2 linked regions of the Metabacillus sp. KUDC1714 genome follow. The protein of the gene in region 1 interacts with the protein of each later gene in a pairwise test. Links are inferred from orthologs where the notes say so. Each region holds a gene or a part of one and is shown in the gene's direction. Other genes may lie near its edges.

Region 1 (8,612 bases):
TTATGGAAATGAATACACGTATCCAAGTAGAGCATCCGGTAACAGAAATGGTAACTGGAATCGACTTAATTAAAGAGCAAATCAAAGTTGCTTCAGGAGAAAAATTACCTGTGACTCAAGATGAGGTTACATTTAATGGCTGGGCAATCGAATGCCGAATTAATGCCGAAAATCCAGAAAAGAACTTTATGCCATCTCCAGGTAAAATTGAGATGTACTTGCCCCCTGGTGGTCTAGGTGTTAGAGTAGATTCAGCGGTATATCCAGGATACTCAATTCCACCATACTATGATTCAATGATAGCAAAGTTGATAACGTATGGTGCAACAAGAGATGAAGCAATTGCTCGAATGAAGCGTGCATTAAGTGAATTTGTTATAGAAGGAATTTCTACAACAATTCCATTTCATATGCGACTTCTTGAACATGAAAAATTTGTATCAGGTGATTTTAACACGAAATTTTTAGAAATGTATAAGGTCATGGATTCGTAAATTTATTCGGAGGTGCTGACCCTTGAAAGATACTAATAACGTTTTAGAAATGAATCAAGATTATAACGGTTTAGGCAAAGTAGAGATTGCTCCAGAAGTAATAGAAGTCATTGCAGGTATTGCAGCATCAGAAATAGAAGGTGTTGCGTCAATGCGTGGAAACTTTGCAGCAGGAGTAGTTGAGCGATTGGGTAAGAAAAATCACGGTAAGGGTGTAAAAGTTGAACTTACTGAAGAAGGCATCGTTATCGAAGTTTATTGTGTCATGATTTTTGGTGTATCTATTCCTACTGTGGCACAAAAAATTCAGGATAACATCCGTCAAGCTTTACTGAACATGACAGCTTTAGAAGTTAATGAAGTAAACATACATGTTGTGGGAATTCAATTCGAATCACGTACACAAGAAGTTGAAGTTGATCAAGAAATGTAATTTGAATTAATCTTTGATCAAGAGCAAAACCAGAGGGTTGGCCCCTTTGGTTTTCTTTTGTTTTTGAAAGTGTTTATAGATTTTCAGGCGACTGGTTATATTGTTATTATAGAAATAAAATAAACCACGAATGTTTTATAAAAATAAAGCCTTTTCATTCGGAAATACATAAAAACAATCGATTTTCGGCATGAATCTGACAGTTGGATATGGTATGATCACTTTATGACATTCGACTTTTAAACATTAAAGGAGCAAGTAAAGAATGAAACGAAGAACAGCAAGAGAAAAGGCACTACAGGCGCTATTTCAAGTGAATGTTAGTAATATAGAACCAAATGAAGCAATTGAGCATGTACTAGACGAGGAGACTCCAGATCAATTTATGAACAGTCTTGTTTTCGGAACAATCGAACACGAAAAGGAGCTAGACGAGTTAATTACGCCTCACCTAGTTAATTGGACAATTGATCGCTTAGCGAATATCGATAAAACGATCTTACGTATGGCTGCTTATGAGCTAAAATATGAGGAAGTTCCAGCAAATGTAACATTAGATGAAGCAGTGGAACTAGCAAAAGCGTTTGGGGATGATCATTCTAGTAAATTCGTCAATGGTGTCCTTTCTAAAATCAAAAAAGGCCTGTAAAGAGGTAATGCAAAGTTTGAGGAGGAATTAGAAATGACTGCAACTATTATTGATGGAAAAGAATTATCAAAAACAAAACGAAGTGAATTAGCAAAAGAAGTGGAACAAATTAAAGCAAAAGGCTTATTACCAAAGCTAGTCGTTATTTTAGTAGGGGACAACCCTGCTTCACTTTCCTATATTAGAGGGAAACAAAAGGCATCTGAGGAAATCGGTGTTGGCTTTAAATTAGAAAATTTCCCTGAATCTTTTACAGAAAAAGAATTGCTTGATGTAATTGAGCACTACAACAATAATGATGAATACCATGGGATATTAGTTCAACTGCCACTTCCTGCACATATTAACGAAACGGCTGTTGTTGAAAAAATTTCACCCTTAAAAGATGTTGATGGCTTCCATCCGATTAATATTGGTCGTATGATGACAGGTCAAGAAACATTTTTACCTTGTACACCAGCTGGAATTGTTGAAATGATTAAGTCAGTTGGCGTAGAAATGACTGGGAAGAATGTGGTTGTTGTTGGAAGAAGTAATATTGTCGGAAAACCAGTTGGACAACTTCTTTTAAACGAACATGCAACAGTTACTTACTGTCATTCAAAAACGAAGGATTTATCAGCTTTTACGAAAGAAGCAGACATTTTGGTAGCTGCTGTTGGCCGCGCTAATTTTATTAAAGGCGAGGACATTAAACCAGGAGCTGTTGTCATTGATGTAGGTGTTAACAGACTTGAAACTGGTAAATTATGTGGTGATGTTGTTTTTGATGAAGCGAAGGAAGTTGCAAGCTACTTAACACCAGTTCCAGGTGGAGTAGGTCCGATGACTATTACGATGCTAGCTCATAATACAGTTCAATCTGCGAAACAATTTCTAAGTACTAAATAAAACATACTTAAAAGCGGGACGGAGAAACGATCTGTATTACTCCGTCCCTATTCAGTCATTTTAAAGTTATTAGTTTAGTAAAGGAGGTTGTACTATGAGTGAAATAAAATATGTAACAGTTACAGCCTTAACGAAATACATAAAACGTAAATTTGATGTTGATCCTCATTTAACCGATATTTGGATAAAGGGTGAGATCTCAAATTTCAATTTACATAGTCGTGGTCATATGTATTTTACATTGAAGGATGAAAAGGCAAGAATTCAAGCCGTCATGTTCGCCGGTGCCAATAAATCCCTAAAGTTTAAACCGGAAAATGGTATGAAGGTTCTTATCCGTGGCGAAATCTCGGTTTATGAACAAAGTGGTGGCTATCAGGTTTATGTGAAGGAAATGCAGCCAGATGGTATCGGTAGTCTGTATTTAGCTTACGAGGAGCTGAAAAAAACTCTGCAAAAAGAAGGTCTTTTTGATCCAGTTCACAAAAAGCCAATACCAAAATATCCGGATCAAGTTGGGGTCATAACTTCACCTACAGGTGCTGCGATTCGTGATATTTTAACAACGATCAATCGTCGTTACCCACTTGCAAAGGTTATTTTAATACCAGCTCTTGTACAAGGAGTTCAGGCAGGTGCTTCTGTAGCGAAAGCAATAAAACAAGCGAATCAGCTAAATACATTAGATGTTTTAATTGTTGGTCGAGGTGGAGGCTCAATTGAAGAACTATGGGCGTTTAATGAAGAAATCGTAGCAAGAGAAATTTTCGCATCACAAATACCAATTATCTCTGCTGTAGGACATGAAACAGATTATACAATTGCTGATTTTGTAGCCGATTTACGAGCTCCTACACCAACAGGTGCTGCCGAACTAGCTGTACCTCATTTTTCCGAATTAATGGATCGCTTATTAGAACGTAAAAATAGGCTTAAAAGAACCATGCGGGAGAAAATAACCTCAAATAAAGACCGGTTAAACCATTATCAAACATCCTATGCCTTTAAATATCCAAAACAGCTTTATTTACAAAAGGAGCAACAATTAGATTTAATTGTTGAACGCCTTAATAAAGAAGGACAACGGGCCATCATTCATAAAAAAGACTCCTTCACACATGTGAAAAATCGACTAGCAAATGTACATCCAAAGGGTCAAGTGAAACGCTCAATGGAAGCGTATCAATTATTGTTTAAAAAGCTTAATCGAGAAATGAGTTCTGTACTAACCTATAAACATTCGCAATTTAATGAAACAATTGCTAAACTAAATGCATTAAGTCCGCTAAGAGTTATGGACAGGGGCTATAGCCTTGTTTATCATGAAAAAGAACTTGTTAAAAGTATTAATCAAATTGAGGCAGGACAGATGGTAAAAGTACAACTTAAAGATGGACAACTAGACTGTAAAGTACAGGGAATAGAGGAGAGATCCGTTCATGAGTAAGGAAGAGCAAAAAGCTAAGGAAGTATCCTTTGAACATGCCATGCAACAGTTAGAGGAAATCGTTGGGAAGCTTGAGGAAGGAGATGTACCACTTGAAAAGGCCATTGAATACTTTCAAAAGGGTATGGAACTTTCAAAGCTTTGTCATGATAAGCTACAGCATGTAGAAAAACAAATGGATTTTATTTTACGTGAAGATGGGGAATTAAAGCCATTTGAGCTGCAGGAGGAAGAAAAAGCGTGACCATACAGCTTAACGACTTTTTAGTTTCACGTAAACAAATCATTGAAAAAGCAATGCCTGAGTATATTGAAAAGCTTCAAGCACCAAAAACATTAAAAGACGCAATGCAATATTCATTAGAAGCAGGCGGGAAACGCTTGCGTCCAATTCTTGTTTTAGCATTGCTTCATACATACAAACAAACTGAAAAATTAGGTATAGCTACAGCTTGTGCGGTTGAAATGATTCACACCTATTCACTTATTCATGATGACCTTCCGTGCATGGATGATGATGACTTAAGACGTGGAAAGCCGACAAACCATAAAGTTTTTGGCGAAGCAATGGCCGTTTTAGCAGGTGATGGACTTTTAACACAAAGCTTTTCTCTAATTGTAAATGATCCTTATCCTTCATCGGAAAACAAGCTTCGCGTTGTTTCAGAACTAGTAAAAGCAGCTGGAGCAGAAGGCATGGTTGGTGGACAGGTTGCTGATATGGAAGGGGAAGCAAAAAATTTAACCCTTGAAGAACTTCAGTACATCCATGAAAACAAGACAGCTAAACTCCTCGGATTTAGCATCATTTCAGGTGCGATTTTGGCGAGAGCCCCTGAAGAGGATATCGAAAAACTACGTCAGTATGCTTATCATCTTGGTATTGCATTTCAAATTCGTGACGATATTTTAGATATTGAAGGGAACGAAGACGTTATTGGGAAGCCTGTGGGATCTGATACGACGAATGAGAAGACAACATATCCCTCCATTCTAACGATGCAAGGTGCAAAAGAAAAACTTAATGATCACATTGACCACGCAAAGACGATTTTAAATAGTTTATCTGTTTATTCAAATTTACTTGTACAAATGTGTGATTTAATAGCAAATAGGGATCATTAATCATGACGAAATTAAGTGTGAAGGATTTTACTAAAACCGTTTCCAATAGGTAGCGGTTTTTTGTCCTATTTACTCGATTTTTCAGAACTTCTCCACGCAGTGATGGACATAAAATATTGTAATTAAAGCTATTTTATGGTAAGTTTTTGCTTGCACATATTTGTCCTTTTAATAAGGGAAGTATTAGATGCTAAGATTAAATCTTAAATTGTTTTCAAATAAAAGAAGTTTACGTTAAAATATAAAGATAAGACTAAGGTATAAGAACAAATTATATACAAACACGAATATAGAATCAAACTGAACCCGAAAGTGAGTGATCCATTTGGATCTTCTATCCATTAAAGACCCAAGCTTTTTAAAAAAGCTATCGAATAACGACCTTGAAAAACTTAGTGCGGAAATTAGGCAATTTTTAATTGAAAAGCTATCAGAAACTGGTGGACATATTGGTCCAAACTTAGGTGTTGTTGAGCTAACAGTTGCCCTTCACAAAGTTTTTGACAGTCCTAAAGATAAATTTATTTGGGATGTAGGACATCAATCCTATGTTCATAAAATATTAACTGGAAGAGCGAATGAATTTGATACTTTGCGTCAATACAAAGGCCTATGTGGTTTTCCGAAACGCAATGAAAGTGAACATGATGTGTGGGAGACAGGTCATAGTTCAACATCATTATCCGCCGCAATGGGTATGGTCATTGCAAGAGATTTAAAGAAAACAAATGAACATATAATTCCCATAATCGGTGATGGAGCACTAACTGGTGGCATGGCTCTTGAGGCCTTAAATCATATCGGGCATGAGCAAAAGGATATTATCGTTGTTCTAAATGACAATGAAATGTCGATTGCCCCTAACGTTGGTGCGCTTCACAATGTTCTTGGCCGACTAAGAACAGCCGGAAAATATCAGTGGGTTAAAGATGAGCTTGAGTATTTATTGAAGAAAATTCCAGCTGTAGGCGGGAAACTTGCGTCAACAGCTGAACGAGTGAAAGATAGTTTAAAATATATGCTAGTCTCAGGTGTGTTTTTTGAAGAATTAGGTTTTACTTATTTAGGACCAATTGACGGACATAATTATGAAGATTTATTTGAAAATCTTCAATATGCTAAAAAAACCTCAGGACCAGTTCTTCTTCATGTGATCACGAAGAAAGGAAAAGGGTATAAACCGGCAGAAACAGATACAATTGGTACATGGCATGGCACTGGACCTTACAAAATTGAGACTGGTGATTTCTTAAAACCAAAAGTTGTTGGACCAGCTTGGAGTAAGCTTGTAAGTGATACAGTACTTAAGCTTGCTCGTGAGGATGAGCGAATTGTCGCTGTGACACCAGCAATGCCGGTTGGATCTAAGTTAGAAGCTTTTGCGCAAGAGTTCCCGGACCGAATGTTTGACGTTGGAATTGCTGAACAGCATGCTACCACAATGGCAGCTGGACTTGCTACCCAAAACATGAAGCCGTTTTTAGCAATCTATTCAACATTTTTACAACGAGCATATGATCAAGTTGTTCATGATATTTGCCGTCAAAATTTAAACGTATTTATTGGAATTGACAGATCTGGACTAGTTGGTGCCGATGGAGAAACCCATCAAGGCGTTTTTGATATTGCATTTTTACGACATTTGCCAAACATGGTACTTATGATGGCAAAAGATGAAAATGAAGGCCAACATCTTGTTAATACAGCTTTGAAATATAATGATGGACCTATCGCGCTACGCTATGCACGTGGAAATGGAATCGGTGTGAAAATGGATGAAGAGCTTAAAGAAATCCCGATTGGATCGTGGGAAGTTCTTAGAGAAGGTAGAGATGCTGTTATTCTTACCTTTGGCACGACAATTGAAATGGCAGTTGAGGCAGCTGAAACCTTAGCGAAACAAGGTAAATCGATTCGTGTGGTTAATGCACGTTTTATCAAACCTTTAGATGAATACATGCTTCATGATATCTTTGCTGAACATATTCCTGTATTAACCATAGAAGAAGCTGTTTTACAAGGTGGATTTGGAAGTGCTGTTCTAGAGTTTGCCCAAGAAAATAACTATTACGAATCAAAGATTTCCCGTATAGGTATACCAGATCAGTTTATAGAACATGGTAGTGTTTCTAAATTACTCGAAGAGATCGGTATGACAACAGAAGATGTTATTATCCAACTTAAAGCAATGATGCCTGAAAAAGAGAAAAAGGTACTTAGATCATGAGCAGTAAAAAGGAAAGACTAGATATTTTATTGGTTGAAAACGGTTTGTTTGAAACAAGGGAAAAAGCGAAGCGTGCGATTATGGCAGGAATTGTATACGGAAATGAAGAACGTTTAGAGAAGCCAGGAGAAAAGGTTTCCCGTGACCTTGTACTAACGATAAAGGGGAATACTCTTCCTTACGTAAGTCGTGGAGGCTTAAAGCTTGAAAAAGCAATGAAAGATTTTGATCTACATGTACGAGATAAAATCATGATTGATATTGGTTCTTCTACAGGTGGTTTTACAGATTGTGCTCTCCAAAATGGTGCTAAGCTCTCATATGCGGTAGATGTAGGCTACAATCAATTAGCATGGAAGCTACGTCAAGATGAGCGTGTAGTCGTTATGGAGCGGACAAACTTCCGCTATTCTACAGCTGCTGATTTTGAAAAAGGGTTACCAGAATTTGCATCGATTGATGTGTCCTTTATTTCGTTAAAGCTTATTTTACCTGTATTAAAAACAATTTTAGTTTCACATAGCGATATTGTGGCTTTAGTAAAGCCGCAATTTGAAGCAGGAAGAGAGCTAGTTGGAAAAAAAGGAATTGTTCGCGATCCAAATGTTCATGAGCTTGTTCTAAATGACATGGTCAGCTTTGCCCTAAAAGAGGGGTATGATATTTATAACTTATCATACTCACCGATCACAGGTGGAGATGGAAACATCGAGTTCCTTTTACATCTTCGCTTCGAAGGATTGCAAGAGGAAGGAACAAATCATTTTGGTATTCCTGCTAGTGATGTTGTTGAAGAAGCACATGCAAAACTAAAAGAGAATAAACTCAAAGAAAAGCAGGAAAATTAGCAATTGCTATTATCCTGTTTTTTTCTTGATGGAGAATACAGCTTGCTATCCTCTTTGGTTTTTCTAAATTATCTGGATATTCATGCAACTTATGAATTATTAGTTTTTTATCATTATAAGACAAAATAGCCCCGATAATCATTGTTTTATGCAGTTTAATCTAAATGATTTTTATTAAAACTGTACTTTTTAAGGGTTTTAATATAAGATGTAAGGTATAAACATGCAGAAAATGTATAAAAATGCATCATTGCAAAAAGGGGTGCTTTAATGAATAAAGGACAGAGACATATAAAAATTCGTGAAATAATATCAAACAATGATATTGAAACACAAGATGAATTAGTTGATTTATTAAAAGGAATGGGCTTTAATGTAACACAAGCAACAGTATCCCGTGATATTAAAGAGCTTCATTTAGTAAAAGTTCCAATGATGGATGGACGCTATAAATACAGCTTGCCTGCCGATCAGCGCTTTAATCCATTACAAAAGTTA
Region 2 (5,841 bases), 5.2 Mb from region 1 along the record:
AGCATTTGAAGATAGGGGATATTTTTCCTTAATTAGGTCCTCCGAAAGAAAAGGAGAAAATGATCGGACATGGGCTATATCAGATTGCTATGCAACACCGATCACTTGGTCGCCTGATGGAAGAAAAATTGGTTACCTTTCTGCTTGTAATGAACAAGGAATTGCCAGTGAAATGTGGGTGGTAGATATTAAGCATCCAGCTCCGATTCGCTTAGTTGAAGGTGTTCAGATCACTTCCTTACAATGGTCTCCTAAACAAAATAGCGAACAGTGGAAGACCTTTATAAGCGACGTATATAAGGTTCGCTTAACCTATCCAGCAAGCTGGAAACAAGTTGGAGATGAAAGATTTGAAGGACTAGACGGCTTTTTCCAAATTTCTGCTATTTCCAGTAGTTCAAATATTGATGAGGTATGTCGTAATGAAGCATTCCATCAATTGATGCCATATGGGTCTCAACCAACAATAAATAAAAGCAATATTCAATCACAAGATGCATGTTTTATCTACCCTTCTCAGGATCAGCCACAGGAAATGAAGGGGCAGGCTGCATTAATTGTTAAATACCCAGAACCTATTCAAATCCAGGGTACAATTTATCAATTCTTTATTTTATGGGCTGATATGGATCATATAAATAAGATAGGATCTACACTCAATTTTATCTGAAAACTAATCTAGACAGACACGGTGTTCGAAAGTACCTGTCTGTTTTTTGTTTTTTAATACAATTCTTGAACTTTGGATTAATAACCAACCGAAGGACGGTTAATCGATATATTTCAAATGAAAATTCATATATAATTGTGATATGAAGGTTTAAAATACGAATGAAATTGCTTTTGATTTATTGATTGTTCGTTTATAATATCGGTAAATGGATAGAGGAGGATATGAAGCATGTATAATTCAAAGAAGATTTTATTGCTAGGGTCAGGTGAATTAGGAAAAGAGGTTATGATAGAAGCTCAACGTCTTGGTGTTGAGACGGTTGCTGTTGATAGATACGAAGGTGCACCTGCAATGCAAGTGGCACATCGAAGCTATGTTATCGATATGCTTGATCCGAAGGAAGTAAGGGATATTGTTGAAAAGGAAAAACCTGACTTAATTGTTCCAGAAATTGAAGCAATTGCAACTTCTGAACTTATCAAATTAGAAGAAGAAGGCTTTCAAGTGATCCCCACTGCACGGGCGGCAAAACTAACGATGGATCGTGAGGGGATTAGAAGACTTGCTGCAGAGACATTACAGCTACCAACAGCAAAATATGAATTTGCTGATACATATGAAGAATTTGAGCAAGCTACAAGAAACATTGGTTTTCCGTGCGTAATTAAGCCACTTATGAGTTCATCAGGCAAAGGACAAAGTGTTTGCCACTCAAAAGAAGAGATTGAGGAATGTTGGAAAATAGCAATGGAGGGTGGAAGAGTGCAAAACGGAAGAGTCATTATCGAAGAATTCATTCGATTTGATTCGGAAATCACACTGTTAACCGTTCGTGCGGTTAATGGAACAAAGTTTTGTGCACCAATTGGTCATATCCAAAAAGATGGAGATTATATTGAATCTTGGCAGCCACATCAAGTGACTGAGGGACAAATTCAAGAGGCAAAAAAAATTGCTCAGGTGATTACAGATGAGCTAGGTGGTTATGGATTATTTGGTGTAGAGCTATTCCTTGCTCAAGATAAGGTTTATTTTAGCGAAGTCTCCCCACGTCCGCATGATACAGGATTAGTTACTCTAGTGACACAAAATTTATCTGAGTTTGCTCTCCATATTCGAGCTATATTGGGCTTTCCAATTCCTGAGATAACGCTTGTAACACCTGGCGCAAGTCGCCCATTAAAAGCAATCGAAGAAATGAATGAATATCGAGTCGAAGGATTAGAACAAGCTCTAGCTGTAACAAATACGCAGGTGCGAGTATTTGGAAAACCTGTAACAAAAGTTGGTCGTAGAATTGCAGTTACCTTATCTACAGCAGAAACCGTTGAAATTGCAAAAAAACAGGCTAAAAATGCTCTGGATTATTTAACGATTAAACAATAACAATTACATTTAATTTCCCAGGGAAGCGCAGGTTTAGACACCGTTATCGATTTTTTGTGTTTTTTATGTCATATTACAGAACTCCGAAAGAGAAAGTCCATTCCTTTAGGTGTGGGAGTATCAATTGTAATAAATATATAATTTGTTTGTAACTTGGTAAAATCATAAGATGCCTTAGGGATAAATATACTTATATGGGAGCATAAATCCAAAAGAATTCAGATCTGAAACTACACTTTTTAGTTAAATACTGCTCCTTAATTAGAAGAAGCAGGAGGGAACCACATGACGTGTAAAAGCTGTGATGGTAGTAGATTAATAAACTGTCAGAACTGTTCTGGAGAAGGTTTTGATTTCGGTAATCACAAGTGTGATTCATGTTCTGGTGAGGGTGTCATTGCATGTTCAACATGTGAAGGAAAAGGATCGATTGGATTTTTTAAATGGTTAAAGTCTAGTTAATAATATCTAAATGAAATCAAGTTAACTAAAAGCTCTACTAATATTACATTTAAAATGTGGTGGAAATAAATCAAGAAGAGCCTAACGCTTAGATGATTGTAAATAAAATCATTTGTGATTAGGCTCTTTTTTTATGAGTTTTTCGAGTGATATCGAAAGTTATCTTTAATTAGTTTACATAACTATATTATAGTTAATTGAATTTTTAGGTTTATTCAACATCATTATGTTCTGCATTCCTATTATATTCATTCCAAGTTGATTTCCCAATGTTGTGGTAGATGTTGAAAATAATAAACGCTCGATTGGACACATTAAAATAAAAAGGAAAGAATCTGATCTCGACAACTGGAGGAATCTAAATGGATGCTATGACCTTTGTCTTATTTGGAGCAACAGGGGATTTAGCTAAACGAAAAATTATCCCCGCACTATACAGTCTATATGTTGATCAGAAATTGCCTCCTTCATTTTCTTTCATTGGAGTAAGTTTAATTGAATTATCAGATGAGGAGTTTCACGAGAATGTTGAACAATCTGTACATACATTTTCTGAAGGTGGATCAAATGATTATTCGAAATTAAAAGATTTTCTTCCATCCATTCGTTATTGTAAATTAGATGTGACAAATGAAGGTGAGTATAAAAAATTACTTAATCTTATTCAACTACGTGAAGAGGAATTGAATATTCCTGAGAATCGGATGTTTTATATGTCTGTTGCTCCAACATTTTTTGATGTCATTGCCTTGAACATTAAAAAAAGTGGGTTGGGATCGACTAGAGGATGGAAACGTCTTATTATTGAAAAACCATTTGGACATGACTTAAAATCAGCTCAAGAATTAAACGAGAAATTGAGCACTACCTTTCAAGAAGAGGAAATTTATCGGATAGATCATTATCTAGGTAAACCGATGGTGCAAAACTTGGAGGCATTAGAATTTGCAAATCCGATATTTCAAACTCTGTGGAACAATCAACACATTGCCAATATTCAAATTACTGCAAGTGAAACAGTTGGAGTCGAAAAAAGAGCAAGCTATTATGATAAAGCTGGCGCAATTCGCGATATGTTTCAAAATCATATGATGCAATTGTTAATGATGACAAGCATGCATTTACCAAAACGAATTACTGCAGAAGATATTCGAAATGAAAAAAAGAAAATCATTGAATCTGTTCGTCCATTGAAAAAAGAAAATGTTCGTTCAGATGTTATTCGAGGTCAATATGGTTCAGGTGAAATTGATGGAAAATCAGTTATCGGGTATATAGAAGAACCTGGAATTACACCATCTTCTAAAAATGATACATTTGTTGCCGTTCGATTGTGGATAGATGACCCTTTTTGGCAGGGAGTACCATTTTATATTCGAACCGGCAAACGAATGAAGAAGAAGTCCACACGTATAGTCATTGAATTCAAAAATCCTTTAAAAGAGTTATATGTTAATCAAAACGAGGACCCAACACCAAACTTATTAATCATCGGGATTAACCCAAACGAAGGAGTATCTTTACAATTAAATAGTAAAAATCCATTAAAGGATGGAAAAATCGAGCCAATAAACATCGAATTTTCAGCTGACCAAGACGATGTTCCAAAAGCTTATGAGCTCTTACTATTAGATGCTTTTGAAGGAGACGCTACTTTCTTTGCTCATTGGAAGGAGGTTGAACTATCTTGGAAATGGGTTCAACCTATTCTAGAAGCATTTGAAGAAAATCTTGTTCCTCTTCATATTTACCCATCAGGATCCTATGGACCGGATGCTTCTCATCGATTACTTGAAGATGATGGATTTGGCTGGTGGTTAGACAAAAAATCTCTTGAATCATCAAAGGTTGCTCCTCAAGAAAGCTAATGATTAAAAAGAACAACTTTTTTGTAACATTTTTAGTGTGATTAAATTCGAATAACTTTGCTAGGAGGTAGAGAATGTGAAGGTAGGAGTCATTGGTCTAGGGAAAATGGGATTAAACATTAGCAAGAATCTTCTTGACCACAATCACGAAGTTGTTGCGTTCGATATAAATTCAAGTGCGATCGAGGAAATTAAAGAGTATGGTGCCAAAGGTACTTTAAGTTTAAAAGAACTTGTTCAATCGTTGGAAAAGCCAAGAGTATTGTGGATTATGGTCCCACATTCAGTTGTAGATTCATTAATTAACGATGTGACCCCATTCTTAACAGCCGGAGATATTGTCATTGAGGCTGGTAATTCACATTATAAAGAATCAATTCGCCGTTCTGAAGAATTCAAAAAAATTGGGGTAAGCTTTCTTGATGCAGGTACATCAGGTGGCATGGAAGGTGCTCGTAATGGTGCAAATTATATGGTAGGCGGAGATCCAGAGGCTTGGAGGATTGTAGAACCAATTTTCCGAGATACCGCAGTTGAAAAAGGCTATTTATATACTGGGAAATCTGGTAGTGGTCACTTTTTGAAAATGGTTCATAATGGAATTGAATATGGCATGATGGCAGCGATCGGTGAAGGATTTGAAGTTTTAGAAAAGAGTGAATTTGAATATGACTATGAAAAAGTAGCTAGAGTTTGGAGTAACGGTTCAGTTATCCGTTCATGGCTTATGGAGTTAACTGAAAGTGCATTTTCAAAAGATGGAAAATTGGAAGATATTAAAGGAGTCATGCACTCATCAGGTGAAGGGAAATGGACAGTTGAAACTGCATTAGATTTACAAGCAGCTACTCCTGTAATCGCCCTGTCACTCTTAATGCGTTATCGATCCTTGGAGAATGATACATTTACTGGAAAAGTTGTAGCAGCATTACGAAATGAATTTGGTGGACATGCTGTTGAGAAAAAGTGAAATATAGATATCATAAGAGAGTCTTTTGACTCTCTTATATTTTTGTTTTCTTAATGTTGATTAAAGAATTATGTGATGATATAAATAGGGAGATTATATTGATTCAGATCGTAAGAGCAAAAGAAAGGAATGAAATAAAAATGTCAGATATTCATCCGGTTATTAAGAAGCTACAATTTAAAGACCAAGGACAACATATATTAATTATAAATGCACCAAAAGCATATGAAGAGGTTATGACTGGGTTTGAAGGTGAAATACATATTAATGCTGAGGATGAAGGATATGATTTTGTACAAGTTTTCGGTACATCTAATGTGGAGTTGCAAACTTTTGCTCGTAGCGCTGAAGCCTATGTAAAAGAAGATGCTCTCTTTTGGCTTTGCTATCCTAAGAAATCATCAAAACTTTACAAAGGGTCAGATTGCAGTCGTGAAAGTGTAACTAAAATGCTTACCAATGAAGGCTACGAGCCTGTTCGA

What was found.
Region 2: the proteins of HUW50_RS00340 (region 1) and purT interact in binary tests that used the Escherichia coli proteins (3 or more experiments, as listed by UniProt). The link is inferred for Metabacillus sp. KUDC1714 from one-to-one orthologs.

What each region holds. Positions count from the first base shown.
Region 1 is NZ_CP055263.1:69,539-78,150, reverse strand. The notes cover bases 3,098-6,096. They hold HUW50_RS00340 (polyprenyl synthetase family protein), read left to right. Parts: upstream 3,098-4,154; coding sequence 4,155-5,039; downstream 5,040-6,096. Other genes in these bases: dxs (1-deoxy-D-xylulose-5-phosphate synthase), read left to right, coding at 5,365-6,096; HUW50_RS00345 (exodeoxyribonuclease VII small subunit), read left to right, coding at 3,907-4,158; xseA (exodeoxyribonuclease VII large subunit), read left to right, coding at 3,098-3,914. In the rest of the region: accC (acetyl-CoA carboxylase biotin carboxylase subunit), read left to right, coding at 1-494; HUW50_RS00365 (Asp23/Gls24 family envelope stress response protein), read left to right, coding at 544-927; transcription antitermination factor NusB, read left to right, coding at 1,193-1,576; bifunctional methylenetetrahydrofolate dehydrogenase/methenyltetrahydrofolate cyclohydrolase FolD, read left to right, coding at 1,610-2,467; more of xseA, read left to right, coding at 2,562-3,097; more of dxs, read left to right, coding at 6,097-7,266; HUW50_RS00330 (TlyA family RNA methyltransferase), read left to right, coding at 7,263-8,114; ahrC (transcriptional regulator AhrC/ArgR), read left to right, coding at 8,385-8,612.
Region 2 is NZ_CP055263.1:5,268,956-5,274,796, reverse strand. Bases 59-2,980 are described here. They hold purT (phosphoribosylglycinamide formyltransferase 2), read left to right. Parts: upstream 59-901; coding sequence 902-2,059; downstream 2,060-2,980. Other genes in these bases: zwf (glucose-6-phosphate dehydrogenase), read left to right, coding at 2,884-2,980; HUW50_RS24325 (hypothetical protein), read left to right, coding at 2,345-2,521; HUW50_RS24335 (LysM peptidoglycan-binding domain-containing protein), read left to right, coding at 59-670. Also shown: more of HUW50_RS24335, read left to right, coding at 1-58; more of zwf, read left to right, coding at 2,981-4,389; gnd (phosphogluconate dehydrogenase (NAD(+)-dependent, decarboxylating)), read left to right, coding at 4,466-5,359; HUW50_RS24310 (DUF3052 domain-containing protein), read left to right, coding at 5,500-5,841. UniProt on the Escherichia coli protein: Involved in the de novo purine biosynthesis. Catalyzes the transfer of formate to 5-phospho-ribosyl-glycinamide (GAR), producing 5-phospho-ribosyl-N-formylglycinamide (FGAR). Formate is provided by PurU via hydrolysis of 10-formyl-tetrahydrofolate.